DNA from 2 places in the Streptomyces sp. NRRL S-1813 genome. Region 1 is predicted to be linked to the other one. Evidence: riboswitches for the same ligand, from Rfam matches in the RefSeq annotation. Region 1 holds a riboswitch; the other holds the start of a gene.

Region 1 (7,148 bases):
CATCGGCTACCTGGCGCTGCTCGGCTACGCGGCCGCACACGCCGCCTCGGGCCAGACGCTGGTGGGCGCCTCCGGCTCGATCTCCGGCGTACTGGGCGCCTTCCTCTTCCTGTTCCCCACGGCCCGGGTCACCAGCATCTTCCCGTTCCTGTTCTTCCTGCCGCTGCGCTTCCCCGCCTGGATCGTGCTGCTCTTCTGGTTCTTCCTCCAGTGGCATGCCGCGCAGGAGGATCCCCGCGGTCCCGGTGTCGCCTACCTCGCCCATGTCGTCGGCTTCGCGCTCGGGTTCCTCTACGCATGGGTCCGCTACGGGAGGGATAGTGTGGGGGCCACCAGGGGGGATGTCCGGGCGACCGAGGGAGAGAGCCAGCCGTGATCACGTCGATCGTGCTCATCAAGACCAACGTGGACCAGATCCCGGAGATCGCCGAGAAGATCGCCGCGCTGGAAGGGGTCAGCGAGGTCTACTCGGTCACCGGTGCCCACGACCTGATCGCGATGGTGCGGGTCGCCGCCCACGACGACCTCGCGGATGTCATCCCCGGCCGGATCAGCAAGGTCCCCGGCGTCGCCGCCACGGAGACGCACATCGCGTTCCGCACGTACTCGCAGCACGATCTTGAGGCTGCCTTTGCGATCGGGCTCGACGCGTAGCCCTTTCTTTCCCACGTTTTCGGCTGTCCCGCCGTGGGGGTTTGTCGCCGTTGCGTCTCTCCGCTGCGCTTTGCTTTGCGCCCCACGTTGTCGGCTTGCCCGCCGTGGTTCGTCTCGCCGTTGCGCCTGCGGCGGGCCGGGTCCGCTGCGCGGGGCTGTCGGGTGCGGTGCCGCTCCTGCGGACTTCGTCCTGCGGCGCGGCCCCTCCCGTTGGGGATGGGGAAGGCTGGTGGGGGTGCTCGTGGATGGTCCGGCGCGCCTCGTAGATCACTTGGAAACGCCCACGCCGGTGGCCCACCCCCACCCACTTTTACTTTCTCCACTCACGGGAGGGGCGGGCCGGGGGCGACGAACCACGGCGGGAAAGCCGAAAACGTGGCGTTACACCGCGGGCACACAACGCCCGTCTTCGGTGCGGTAGTTCCAGCGGGCGCCGTCCGTCACCAGTTCCTTGACGGCGCGGAGGAACCGCTCGACGTGCTCGTCGGGGGTGCCGGCGCCGAAACTGACGCGGATGGCGTTCAGTGAGCGCTCGCCGGGTGCCGAGTCCGGGGCGCCGCACTCGCCCGGCTCCTGCGGCTCGCTGCCCAGCAGGGTCCGTACGAGGGGGTGTGCGCAGAACAGGCCGTCGCGCACGCCGATGCCGTACTCCGCCGAGAGTGCCGCCGCGAAGTGCGAGCTGTTCCAGCCCTCGACGACGAAGGAGAGGACCCCCACCCGCGCGGCGTCCTCGCCGAAGAGCGAGAGCACGTTCACCTCGGGCACCTCGGCCAGGCCCTCCCGCACCCGGGTGATCAGGGCCTGCTCGCGGGCGACCAGGCCCTCGAAACCGGCCTCGGACAGGGCCCGGCATGCCGAGGCGATCGCATAGGCGCCGATGACGTTCGGCGAACCGGCCTCGTGCCGGGCGGCGGTGGTGTGCCACTCGACGTCCACGCCGCCGTCCGTCCGCCGGGAGACCTTGCGGCTGGCACCGCCGCCGGCCAGGTACGGTGCGGCGTCCTGGAGCCAGTCCGCGCGGCCGGCCAGCACACCGGCGCCGAACGGCGCGTACAGCTTGTGTCCGGAGAAGGCGACCCAGTCGACGTCCAGTTCGGCGAGGTCCACGGGGTGGTGTGGGACGAGCTGCGCCGCGTCCAGGACGATCCGCGCGCCGTGCGCATGCGCGGCGGCCGCCAGCTCCCGCACCGGCCACAGCTCACCGGTCACATTCGACGCACCAGTCACGCACACCAGCGCCGGGCCGTACGGCTCGCGTTCGGCCAGCGCCTTCTCCAGGGTGTCCACCGCCTGCTGCGGGGTGCGCGGCGCGTTGAGGTACGTCACCGCGACATCCGCGCGCTGCTCCCACGGCAGCAGCGAGGCGTGATGCTCGGTCTCGAAGACGAACACCCGGGTGTCCTGCGGGAGTACGGCGGCGAGCAGGTTCAGCGAGTCGGTGGTCGAGCGGGTGAAGACGACCTGGTCGCCCTCCCGTCGCCCACCACCGCCCTTGCCGGACTGGGCTTCGCCCAGGCCCCCCTCGATGCCGCAGCCCAGGAACTCCGCGATCGTCCGGCGGCTGTTCTCGAAGAGGTCGGTGGACAGCTGCGAGAGGTACCCGGCGCCGCGGTGCACGCTGCCGTAGTACGGAGCGTAGGCCGCGACGTCGTCCCAGACCCGCTGGAGCGCGGGGGCGCTGGCGGCGTAGTCCAGCGCGGCGTAGTCGACCTCGCCGCCGGTCACGAGCGGGACGCGGACATCCCGGCCGAGGACCGGCAGCGGGGCACAGACGGAACGGTCGGCGGCAACGGCGGAAACAGACATGGCGAACTCCCGTAAGAGGTAAGCGAATTCGCTGCGGGCGGGGGCGCGGGGAGCGCACCGCACGGCGCCGCAACGGGAAAGAAAAAGGGATGCGGAAAAGGGGCCGTCGAGCCCTATCGCATTCGCTGATTCACGGAAGTTCTCCCTCGAGGACCAGGATCCCTGGCGAGGGATCCGCGCTTGCCGCAGACCTCGCTGCCTACGGCCTGGTCATCACCCGGGGCACCCCGCCACGGAAGGAGGGTTGCCGGACAGCGGGCCGGGGCCTGCATCGCTGTCACTCGTGACCTGGGCAGAATCATGCCACACGGGCAACATCACGCAAGCCCCGGTCCGTATACCGGACCGGGGCTTGCGTCACACTCTGCGTCACCGCGGGCTCATGCGTTGCTGGCGGCCACCCAGCGCTCCAGCGCCTGCCGGGCCGCTCCGGAGTCGATCGAGGCGGCGGCCTGGTCGATGCCGGCCCGGATCTGTGCGGCCAGCGGGGCGTCGGACGGCTCCAGCGCGACCAGCGCCGCCGCGGAGTTCAGCAGCACCGCATCACGCACCGGACCGGTCTCGCCGTCCAGCAGCCGGCGGGCCACCTCCGCGTTGTACGAGGCGTCCGCGCCGCGCAGCGCCTCCACCGGTACCAGCTCGATCCCCACGTCCCGCGGGTCGAAGGCCTCCTCGCGCACCGTGCCGTCCCGGACGATCCAGACCCGGGAGGTCGCGGTCGTGGTCAGCTCGTCCAGGCCGTCGTCGCCGCGGAAGACCAGCGCGGAGGAGCCGCGCTCGGCGAGCACCCCGGCCAGGATCGGCGCCATCCGGGCGTCCGCGACTCCGGTCGCCTGGGCGCGGACCTTCGCGGGGTTGGTCAGCGGGCCCAGCACATTGAACGTCGTACGGATGCCGAGCTGGCCCCGGGCGTTGGCGACATGCCGCAGCGCGGGGTGGAACTTCACCGCGAAGCAGAAGGTGATGCCCGCTTCCTCGGCGACCTCGACGACCCGCTGCGGGGTGAGGTCGAGATTGACGCCGAGCTTCTCCAGCACGTCGGAGGCACCGCTGGCCGAGGACGCCGCGCGGTTGCCGTGCTTGACGACCTTGGCGCCGGTGCCGGCCACCACGATCGAGGACATCGTGGAGATGTTGACGGTCTTGGCGCCGTCGCCGCCGGTGCCGACGATGTCGACGCTGGGGCCCGGCACCTCGATCAGCCGGGCGTGGGCGTACATGGTGCGCACCAGGCCGGAGATCTCCGCGACGGTCTCGCCCTTGGCCCGCAGCGCCACCACGAAGCCGGCGATCTGGGCGTCGCCGGCCTCGCCCCGCATGATCTTGTCCATCGCCCATGCGGTGTCGTCCGCGGCGAGGTCACGGCCGTCGAGCAGGGCGTTGAGCAAGTCCGGCCAGGTGTGGGCCGCCACGCTGTCGCCGCCAACCGGGGTCACAACGTTCATGGTCCACACTCCTGGTTTGTCTCCTGCTTATGCCGTCACCCTATCGAGCCGCCCCGAACGCCGGAGGGCCCCGTCCGGTGATCGGACGGGGCCCTCTGGGTGGCGTACTACCTACGGTGCGCTACGAGGCGCCGAGGTGATCAGTGGTGGCCGTGGCCGCTGGTGATCTCCTTGTACTCCTCCACCGTGGGCTTGGCGATGACGCTGTCCTCGCCGTAGTAGCTCTTCGAGAGCTTGGCGCGGAGCTTCTGCGAGCGCGACACCTTGCGTGCCACACCGTTCTCGTCGACCTCCGGACCGAGCTCGAGCGGCGCGGGCTGCTCGTGCTGCGTGAGCACGTGCAGCTGCTCCTGGTCGAGCGGCTCGTGGACCTCGATGAACTCACCGTGCGGCAGGCGCTTGATGATGCCGGACTCGCGTCCGTGCAGCACCTTGTCCTTGTCGCGGCGCTGGAGGCCCAGGCAGATCCGCTTGGTGGCGATGAAGCCCAGCACCGGCCCGACGAAGAACGCGATCCGGACGAACCAGGTGATCGAGTTGATCGACAGGTGGAAGTGCGTCGCCCACAGGTCGTTGCCGCCACCGATCAGCATCACGAAGTACGCGATCAGCCAGGCCACACCGAAGCCGGTACGGGTCGGGACGTTGCGCGGGCGGTCCAGGATGTGGTGCTCGCGCTTGTCGCCCTTGACCCAGGACTCGACGAACGGGTAGACCGCGATCGCGACCAGGACCAGCGGGAAGATGATGATCGGGATCAGCACGCCGAAGTTGACGGTGTGGCCCCAGAAGTTCCACTCCCAGCCCGGCATGACACGCACCAGACCCTCGGCGAAGCCCATGTACCAGTCGGGCTGGGCGCCGGTGGAGACCTGGTCGGGCCGGTAGGGGCCGATCGCCCACACCGGGTTGATGCTGGCGATCGCGGCGATCGCGGCGATCACACCGAAGACCAGGAAGAAGAAGCCTCCGGCCTTGGCCATGTAGACCGGCAGCAGCGGCATGCCCACGACGTTGTTGTTGGTCTTGCCGGCACCCGGGAACTGGGTGTGCTTGTGGTAGAAGACCAGGATCAGGTGCGCCACCAGCAGGCCGAGCATGATGCCCGGCAGCAGCAGGACGTGCACCGTGAAGAACCTCGGGATGATGTCGTGCCCCGGGAACTCCCCGCCGAAGATGAAGAACTGGAGGTACGAACCGACCAGCGGCATCGCGAGGATGACGCCCTCGATGAACCGCACACCGGTACCGGAGAGCAGGTCGTCGGGGAGCGAGTAGCCGGTGAAGCCGGTGAACATGCCCAGCACGAACAGCAGGAAGCCGAACAGCCAGTTGACCTCACGCGGCTTGCGGAAGGCGCCGGTGAAGAACACCCGCATCATGTGGACCATCATCGCGGCCAGGAACACCAGCGCGGCCCAGTGGTGGATCTGCCTTATAAGCAGCCCGCCCCGGACGTCGAAGCTGATGTCCAGCGTCGACTCGAAGGCCTGCGTCATCCGGATCCCCTGCATGGGCACATAGGAACCGTGATAGGTCACCTCGGCCATGCTCGGGTGGAAGAACAGCGTCAGATAGACACCGGTCAGGATGATGATGATGAAGCTGTAGAGCGCGACCTCACCGAGCATGAAGGACCAGTGGTCCGGGAAGATCTTGCGCATGTTGGACTTGGCGAGGCTGTAGATGCCCAGCCGGCCGTCCGCCCAGTCCGCGATCCGCTCGCCCCGTGGCGCCTGGCCACGACGTGTGGTGGTCGCGGTTGTCTCGTTACTCATCCGCGCTCCCAGAAACTCGGGCCGACGGGCTCCTCGAAGCCGTTTGCGGCCTCCAGGAAGCCGTCCTTCTCTGTGATGTGCAGCTGCGGCAGGGCGTGCCCGGCGGGACCGAAGATCACCCGACCGCCGTCAGAGAGGTCGAACGTCGACTGGTGGCAGGGGCAGAGCACGTGGTGCGTCTGCTGCTCGTACAGGCTGATCGGGCAACCCACGTGGGTGCAGATCTTCGAGTACGCCACGATGCCCTCGTGCGACCAGGAGAGTTCGTGCTTGTCCTTGATGTTCTGCGGCTGGATCCGCACGATCATCAGGGCGTCCTTGGCGATCTTCTCGGCGAACTCCTCGTCGTCCTCCTCCAGGCCCTCGGGCATGGCGAACGTCAGGGAGCCGACCGCGATGTCCTCGGGACGCAGCGGGAGGTTGGTCGCCTGGTTGACCAGGCGGACGCCCTTCTTCCAGCCCGTGGTGCGCAGCTTGTTCCCGGGCAGCGGCCCGAGGTCGCGCAGCAGGACGACACCGGAGAGCGGCACCAGGGCCAGCGCACCGAACATCGTGTTGCGGATCAGCTTGCGGCGGCCGAACTGCGACTCCTTCGCACCCTCTGCGAAGTCCGCCATGACCTTGGCCTTGACCTCGGGCGAAGCCTCGATCGGGTGGCGCTCGTCGGCGACCTCCTCGTCCGACATCAGCGTGCGGGCCCAGTGGACCGCACCGGCGCCGATGCAGAAGAGCGCCGCGCCGAGCGTCAGACCGAGCGCGAAGTTCAGCGCGCTGATGTGTCCGATCGGCCAGATGTAGACGATCTTGTCGATCGGGATCGCCACGTACGAGGCGATGAAGCCGACCGTGGCCACCATCGACACCAGGAAGAGGAAGGCCACGGTGCGCTCGGAGCGCCGGGCGGCCTGCTCGTCGATGTCCTGGGCACGGTGCTCGTGGGGCGGCAGGCCCGGGTCCGCGAACGGGTTCTCCGCCGTGGCCACCGCGCCTTCGTGAGCCGTCTCCCGCTCACTGGGAAGGGTTTCTTCTGGCACGTCTTCGTGTCGTCCAGTCTCGCTCATGACTTCTTGGCCTTCGTAGTCCGGGCTGCGACCCAGATGGCGACCGCAATCAGCGCGCCCAGGCCGAAGATGTAGCCGAAGAGACCCTCACTGACCGGACCGAGACCACCGAGGTCAAGGCCGCCGGGGCTCTCGGAATCATCGCCGTTGACGGCGCCGAGGTACGCGATGATGTCCTTCTTGTTCTCCTTCGACAGCGAGCCGTCACCGAAGGAGGGCATGTTCTGCGGGCCGGATTCCATGGCCTCGTAGATGTGCTTCGGGTCCACGCCCTCGAGCGTCGGTGCGAACTTGCCGTCGGTCAGGGCGCCGCCCTTACCGGTGAAGTTGTGGCACTGCGCGCAGTTGGTGCGGAACAGCTCGCCGCCCTTGCCGATGTTGGCGCCTTCGGGGCTGTACTGCTC
Region 2 (7,148 bases), on a different contig from region 1:
CCGGCGTTCTCCAGCTTGAGGCCGACCTCCTCGGAGATGACGGTGCCACCGGTGAGGATGGCGATGTCGCCGAGCATGGCCTTGCGGCGGTCACCGAAGCCCGGGGCCTTGACGGCGACGGACTTGAAGGTGCCACGGATCTTGTTGACGACCAGGGTCGACAGGGCCTCGCCCTCGACGTCCTCGGCGATGATCAGCAGCGGCTTGCCGGACTGCATGACCTTCTCCAGGAGCGGCAGCAGGTCCTTCACGCTGCTGATCTTGGAGTTGACGATCAGGATGTACGGGTCGTCGAGCGCGGCTTCCATGCGCTCCATGTCGGTCGCGAAGTACGCCGAGATGTAGCCCTTGTCGAAGCGCATACCCTCGGTGAGTTCCAGCTCCAGACCGAAGGTCTGGGACTCCTCGACGGTGATGACGCCTTCCTTGCCGACCTTGTCCATGGCCTCGGCGATCAGCTCGCCGATCTGGGTGTCAGCGGCGGAGATGGAGGCGGTCGAAGCGATCTGCTCCTTGGTCTCCACGTCCTTGGCCTGCTCCAGCAGGGCGGCGGAGACGGCCTCGACGGCACGCTCGATACCGCGCTTGAGGGCCATCGGGTTGGCGCCGGCGGCTACGTTGCGCAGGCCCTCGCGGACCAGAGCCTGGGCCAGGACGGTCGCGGTCGTCGTGCCGTCACCGGCGACGTCGTCCGTCTTCTTCGCGACCTCCTTGACCAGCTCGGCGCCGATCTTCTCGTACGGGTCCTCGAGCTCGATCTCCTTGGCGATGGAAACACCATCGTTGGTGATCGTGGGGGCGCCCCACTTCTTCTCGAGGACGACGTTGCGGCCCTTGGGGCCGAGGGTGACCTTGACGGCGTCGGCGAGCTGGTTCATCCCGCGCTCGAGACCGCGCCGTGCCTCCTCGTCGAACGCGATGATCTTGGCCATGTGAAGTGGTCCTCCCGGACTGGGGTGGATTGCTCCGGACCGCGCTGGCGCCCGCGACGGACGACCTGTAGACCCGTGTGGTTCCTTGCACCACGCGGCCTACGGGCCTCACCGACCCGGTCCTTCTTTGTCACTCTCACTGGGAGAGTGCTAACGCAATGATTAGCACTCGCACCCCTTGAGTGCAAGGCAGCTTCGAAGAAGCCTCCGACGGAAGTGGCGGCCGATTGACGGGTACGCGCAGGTGGACACGGGTGGACACGGGCATCCCACGGCGACCCGCCCGCCTCCGCCCGCCCCGCTGTCCGCCGACGGCGGACAGCAGAAGGCCCGCACCCCCGACGGGGTACGGGCCTTCCCTACGCAGCAGTCGGTCGGCGCCTCAGCCGGCCACCCGGACCATGTCCGCCTGCGGCCCCTTCTGGCCCTGCGAGATCTCGAACTCGACCCGCTGACCTTCCTCGAGGGTGCGGTAGCCGTCCATCTGGATCGCGCTGTAGTGGACGAAAACATCCGCACCACCGTCGACCGCGATGAAGCCGTACCCCTTCTCCGCGTTGAACCACTTGACGGTGCCCTGAGCCATGCCTAACTCCCCTATTACTGGCCCTTGCACAGGACCGCACTCCGCGGACCCGGGTCAGACCTCACCCCGCGAAAGGCTTGTGGGGTGTGCGCCGGAACGCGTCGACCGCCGCTGAATGTATCTGCACAGATGCCCAGAGCAACAGGTCAATCGGACGAGAATTCTGGGGCCGGAGAATCGGCAATATGCGGTGAAATCCCGGTTCTCCAGGGCAAGTCGGGCCGGGCATAGCGCACCTAGGCGACAAAAACCGCACACACTTTGGGCACAACTGATCACGAACACATATGCGTTCGGCACGCGCCGGGTGATATCCGGAGGGGGATCACCCCAATGGTATCCCCTTTCACAACACGGAATTGCCCCGTCCGCTTTCTGGCGGACGGGGCAATTCCGGTCAAGCAGGCGAAGAGATGGCTAAAAATCAGCAGCCGCCGGCCACTGCCGGAATGATCGAGATGCCCGCGCCGTCCGGGGTCGGCGTCTCCAGGCCCTGCTCGAAGCGCACATCGTCGTCGTTGACGTACACATTCACGAAGCGGCGCAGCTTGCCGGCGTCGTCCAGCACACGGGCCGCGATGCCCTGGTGGTTCTGCTCCAGGTCGGCGATCACCTCGGAGAGGGTCGCGCCCTCGGCGGGGACCTCGGCCTGGCCGGCGGTGTACGTGCGGAGGATGGTGGGGATGCGGACCTTGACGCTCATGGTTCAGCCTTCCAGGAAATACGGAGTACGAGTGCGGGGCGGTGGCTCGGCCGTGTCCGCGGACCGGCCGACGGCCTCAGCCTGTCAGGCCGGCGGCGCGGAACGCGTCCAGATCCGGACGGATCGTCGCCGTGGGCCCGGTGGTCGGGGCGACCGCGTCCAGCGTCTTGAGACCGTCACCGGTGTTCAGGACGACGGTGGTCAGGGCGGGGTCGAGCACACCGGCCTCGATGAGCTTCTTGGTCACGCCGACGGTCACGCCGCCCGCGGTCTCCGCGAAGATCCCTTCCGTCCTGGCCAGCAGCTTGATCGCGTCCACGACCTGCTCGTCGTTGACGTCCTCCACGGCGCCGCCCGTACGGCGGGCGATGTCGAGCACGTACGGACCGTCGGCCGGGTTGCCGATCGCCAGCGACTTGGCGATGGTGTTCGGCTTCTGCGGGCGTACGACGTCCTGCCCGGCCTTGAAGGCCGTGGACACCGGCGAGCAGCCCTCCGCCTGGGCGCCGAAGATCTTGTACGGCTTGTCCTCGACCAGGCCGAGGGCGATCAGCTCCTTGAGCCCCTTGTCGATCTTCGTGAGCTGCGAGCCGGACGCGATCGGGATGACGATCTGGTCCGGGAGCTGCCAGCCCAGCTGCTCACAGATCTCGTACGCGAGGGTCTTGGAACCCTCGCCGTAGTACGGGCGCAGATTGACGTTGACGAAGCCCCAGCCCTCGCCCAGCGGGTCGCCGATGAGCTCCGAGCAGAAGCGGTTGACGTCGTCGTAGTTGCCCTCGATGCCCACCAGGTCGCCGCCGTAGACCGCGGCCATGACGACCTTGCCGGCCTCCAGGTCGTGCGGGATGAAGACGCAGGACTTGAAACCGGCACGGCGGGCGGCGGCGCCGACGGCACCGGCGAGGTTGCCGGTGGAGGAGCAGGAGAGCGTGGTGAAGCCGAAGGCGCGGGCGGCCTCGACGGCGATCGCCACGACGCGGTCCTTGAAGGAGTGCGTCGGGTTGCCGGAGTCGTCCTTCACATACAGACCGCCGGTGACGCCCAGCTCGGCGGCGAGCCGGTCGGCCTTGACGAGCTTGGTGAAGCCCGGGTTGAGGTTGGGCTTGTCGGCCACGTCCGCGGGGACCGGCAGCAGCGGGGCGTAGCGCCAGATGTTGTCCGGACCGGCCTCGATCTGCTTCCGCAGGCTCTCGGGGTCGCCGCTCGGCAGGTCGTAGGCGACTTCGAGCGGCCCGAAACATTCCTGGCACGCGAAGATCGGGCCGAGCGGGAAGCGCGTGCCGCACTCGCGGCAGGACAGCGCGGCGGCGGGGCCCAGAGCGACGGTGGGGGTGTTTTCGGTGACTTGCACAGCCATGGAGGCGAGGCCCTTTCTCCTCATCTTCCTCGCGACGAATCTCGCCACGAGACGGATTTGGCACCTTCCCTAGCCGGGAGCCTCGCGCGCGCGGGACGTCAGCGTCCTGGCGGCAAGACCGGCTGGAGGGTTGCCGGGGCTTCAACGGGCCGTATCCCTCTGCCCCTCTGGATGAGCGGTATGGCGCTGGGCCGAAACCCAGGCGTTTGTGGCACGGACCCCGACATGCGACGGTCATCCGCGTTGTTCAAGACTGTAACCGAAGGCACTGACGGTTGAGATAGTCGTCCGAACCGCGAGATGGATCACAGAGGCCGCCCACCGGCGGCGACCGAGGAGTCGTAGACGTGCTGGAAGAGGTCGAGGGCTGGCTGAGCAGCCGCTCCTGGTCCGCCGCGGACCGTCCGCTGGGGCAGCTGCTGGAGGCCAAGCGCCAGACGGGCCGCACGGTCAGCGTGGTGCTGCCCGCGCTCGACGAGGAGGCCACCGTCGGGGCGATCGTGTCGGTGATCCGCGCCGAGCTGATGACCGGGACGGTCCCGCTCGTCGATGAGCTGGTGGTGCTGGACTCCGGCTCCACCGACCGCACCGCCGAGGTCGCCGCGGCGGCCGGGGCCCGGGTCGTCCACCGCGACAGCGTCCTGCCGCGGCTGCCCGCCCTCCCCGGCAAGGGTGAGGTGCTGTGGCGCTCCCTCCTGGCCACCACCGGCGACATCGTCTGCTTCATCGACGCCGACCTGCGCGCCTTCTCCTCCGTCTTCGTCTCCGGGATCATCGGCCCGCTGCTGACGGATCCGGACATCCAGTTCGTGAAGGCGATGTACGACCGCCCCCTGGAGACCGGCACCGAGGGTGCCGGGGCCGGGCAGGGCGGCCGGGTGACCGAGCTGGTGGCCCGCCCCCTCCTCAATCTCCACTGGCCGCAGCTGGCCGGCTTCGTCCAGCCCCTGGGCGGCGAGTACGCGGCCCGCCGCTCGCTCCTGGAACGGCTGCCGTTCCCGGTCGGCTACGGCGTAGAGCTCGGCCTGCTCGTCGACGCGCTCCACACCGTCGGCCTCGACGCCCTCGCCCAGGTGGACGTCGGCGTCCGCAAACACCGCCACCAGGACGGCCAGGCCCTGGGCCGGATGGCCGCCGCGATCTACCGGACCGCACAACTGCGCCTGACCCGCGGCCACTTGATCCGCCCCCGGCTCACCCAGTTCGACCGCGGCGAGCAGGGCTTCGTCCCGCGCACGACGGAGGTGGACACCGAGGAACGCCCCCCGATGGCCGAAATCCCGGAGTATGCGGCGCGGCGGGCGGCGTGACCTGCGCAATGGATCACGGGGCGGGAAGGGCGGAGCCCCCGTGCGCGAGGAGCGCGCGTACGGCGAGGCCCGGCGGCGCGGCACGTGTGCGCCCCGGAGCGGGCCGCGCCACCGCGGGCAGCATCCCCCGTACTTCCGTCAGCAGAGGGTCAGTTACTACCCGGTAGCCGCGGCGGCTAGGGTGGCGGAGTTGTTGATCTTCTCTTGACTGACACAGGGGGAAATATTTTGCGTATCTCTACGGGGCGGATCCTCGGCGCCATGGCGGCGGTGGGCGTGCTGGCCACAGCCACTCCCGCCCAGGCGCAGTCGGCCCACTCGGCGCAGCAGCCCATGACCAAGGCTGCCGTCGCCCAGCCCGCAGCCGCCAAGAACGGTGCTGCTGCGGCGGGCCTGCGCAAGCTGTACGACGAGCGCTTCACCGTCAAGCCCAACAACGGGCACTACCCGGGGCTCAAGGTGAGTCCGGCCAAGGCCATGAAGTCCCTGCATGACTGCTTCAACTGCTCGTTCCCCGTCAAGGGCGCGCCGAAGAAGTTCCCGAAGGAGAACCAGCGGCTCAACCTCGAAGCCTGCGCCACCTTCTTCGCCTGCAAGGACGCTCCGGTGCGCTACCACGGCATCGGCTCCATGAAGAACGCCTGGTACTTCACCGCGGAGAAGGGCCACTTCGACGGCAAGGGCTCGAAGGTCTACTTCAACTTCTACACGGACTCCAAGGGTTACCTGAAGCTCCACGTCGAGGGCTACGTCACCCACCCGAGCGTGCCGGACTCGCTCAACAAGCGGTTCGCCGTCGAGAAGTGGCAGAACTTTGCCCACAACATGGGCACCAAGCTCGACTGATCCCCTGCCGATGCCGGACGGGGTGCCGGCGGCCCTTGCGCCGCCGGCACCCCGTCCCGGCGGGCGGCGCGCGGCGGGATCCGACGTAGGCGAGTTCCGTACGTTTGCGCGGATCTGTGGGTGGTTAATCTGGCGTCATGATCTCCGAGAGGGTCTCCGAAGGCAATGCGGTGCCCGCGGGTGCCGAGGTTCTTGTGGCGTCCAATCGCGGGCCGGTCTCGTACGCCCTGGGGGAGAGCGGGACGCTGACCGCCAAGCGGGGCGGTGGCGGGCTGGTGTCCGGGCTGTCGGCCATCGGGTCCGATACGGATGCGGTGTGGGTGTGTGCCGCGCTCGGCGACGGTGACCGGGAGGCCGTACGGCGGACGGGTGGTGCCCTGGCCCCGGGCGACACCGGTGGACAACGCGTCCGGATGCTGGACATTCCGGCCGAGGTGTACACCGCCGCCTACAACGGCATCGCGAACTCCGCGCTGTGGTTCGTCCACCACATGCTGTACCAGACACCGCTGGAACCGGTCTTCGACGCGGAGTTCCGGGCGCAGTGGGCGTCGTACGAGAGCTACAACCGCGCTTTCGCCCAGGCGCTCGCCGACGAGGCCGCCGAGGGTGCGGCAGTGCTGGTGCAGGACTACCACCTGGCCCTGGTGCCGGGGATGCTGCGCACCCTGCGGCCCGACGTACGGATCGCGCACTTCTCGCACACGCCGTGGGCGCCGCCGGAGTACTTCCGGATGCTGCCGGACGACATCGCACGGCAGCTGCTGGAAGGCATGCTGGGCGCCGACCGGCTGGGGTTCCTCACCCATCGCTGGGCGGACGCGTTCGCCGCGTGCTGCGCCGCGGTCGTCGGCGGCACGGGCGACACCCGGATCGGCGTGTACGGGCTCGGGGCGGACGCCGACTTCCTGCGCGAGCGGTCGCAGCAGGAGGATGTCGCCGAGCGGCTGTCCGCCCTGCGGGAGCAGATCGGCACAGGGCCCGACGGGACGGCGCGCAGGACCGTCGTCCGGGTGGACCGGACCGAGCTGTCGAAGAACATCGTGCGGGGGCTGCTCGCCTACCGGGAGCTCCTGGCGGACCATCCGTCGTGGCGCGAGCGCGTGGTGCATGTCGCGTTCGCCTACCCCTCACGCCAGGACCTGGCCGTCTACCGGGAGTACACGGCGGAGGTCGGGCGGGTCGCCGAGGCGATCAACTCCGAGTACGGGACGGCGGATTGGCAGCCCGTCGAGCTGCACGTCAAGGACGATTTCGCGCGCTCGCTGGCCGCGTACCGCCTGGCGGACGTGGCGCTGGTCAACCCGATCCGGGACGGGATGAACCTGGTCGCGAAGGAGATCCCGGTGGTCTCCGACCAGGGCTGTGTACTGGTGCTCTCCCGGGAGGCGGGCGCCCACGAGGAACTCGG

The links. Region 1 has a riboswitch for S-adenosylmethionine ahead of IF67_RS0134380 (aminotransferase class V-fold PLP-dependent enzyme). Riboswitches for the same ligand answer to the same signal wherever they lie in the genome.
Region 2: another riboswitch for S-adenosylmethionine. It lies ahead of thrC (threonine synthase); the one in region 1 lies ahead of IF67_RS0134380 (aminotransferase class V-fold PLP-dependent enzyme).

The regions. Positions count from the first base shown of each region.
Region 1 is NZ_JOHB01000040.1:46,883-54,030, forward strand. Features, by position in the region: gene IF67_RS0134370 (rhomboid family intramembrane serine protease) at 1-376, shown strand, start outside; gene IF67_RS0134375 (Lrp/AsnC family transcriptional regulator) at 373-654, shown strand; gene IF67_RS0134380 (aminotransferase class V-fold PLP-dependent enzyme) at 1,036-2,460, opposite strand; SAM riboswitch class IV at 2,632-2,749, opposite strand; gene trpD (anthranilate phosphoribosyltransferase) at 2,841-3,905, opposite strand; gene IF67_RS0134390 (cytochrome b) at 4,046-5,683, opposite strand; gene IF67_RS0134395 (ubiquinol-cytochrome c reductase iron-sulfur subunit) at 5,680-6,744, opposite strand; gene IF67_RS0134400 (c-type cytochrome) at 6,741-7,148, opposite strand, start outside.
Region 2 is NZ_JOHB01000030.1:31,537-38,684, reverse strand. Features, by position in the region: gene groL (chaperonin GroEL) at 1-932, opposite strand, end outside; gene IF67_RS0130710 (cold-shock protein) at 1,315-1,518, opposite strand; gene IF67_RS0130705 (MoaD/ThiS family protein) at 1,943-2,221, opposite strand; gene thrC (threonine synthase) at 2,298-3,581, opposite strand; SAM riboswitch class I at 3,599-3,759, opposite strand; gene IF67_RS0130695 (glucosyl-3-phosphoglycerate synthase) at 3,929-4,891, shown strand; gene IF67_RS0130685 (hypothetical protein) at 5,120-5,737, shown strand; gene IF67_RS0130680 (alpha,alpha-trehalose-phosphate synthase (UDP-forming)) at 5,875-7,148, shown strand, end outside.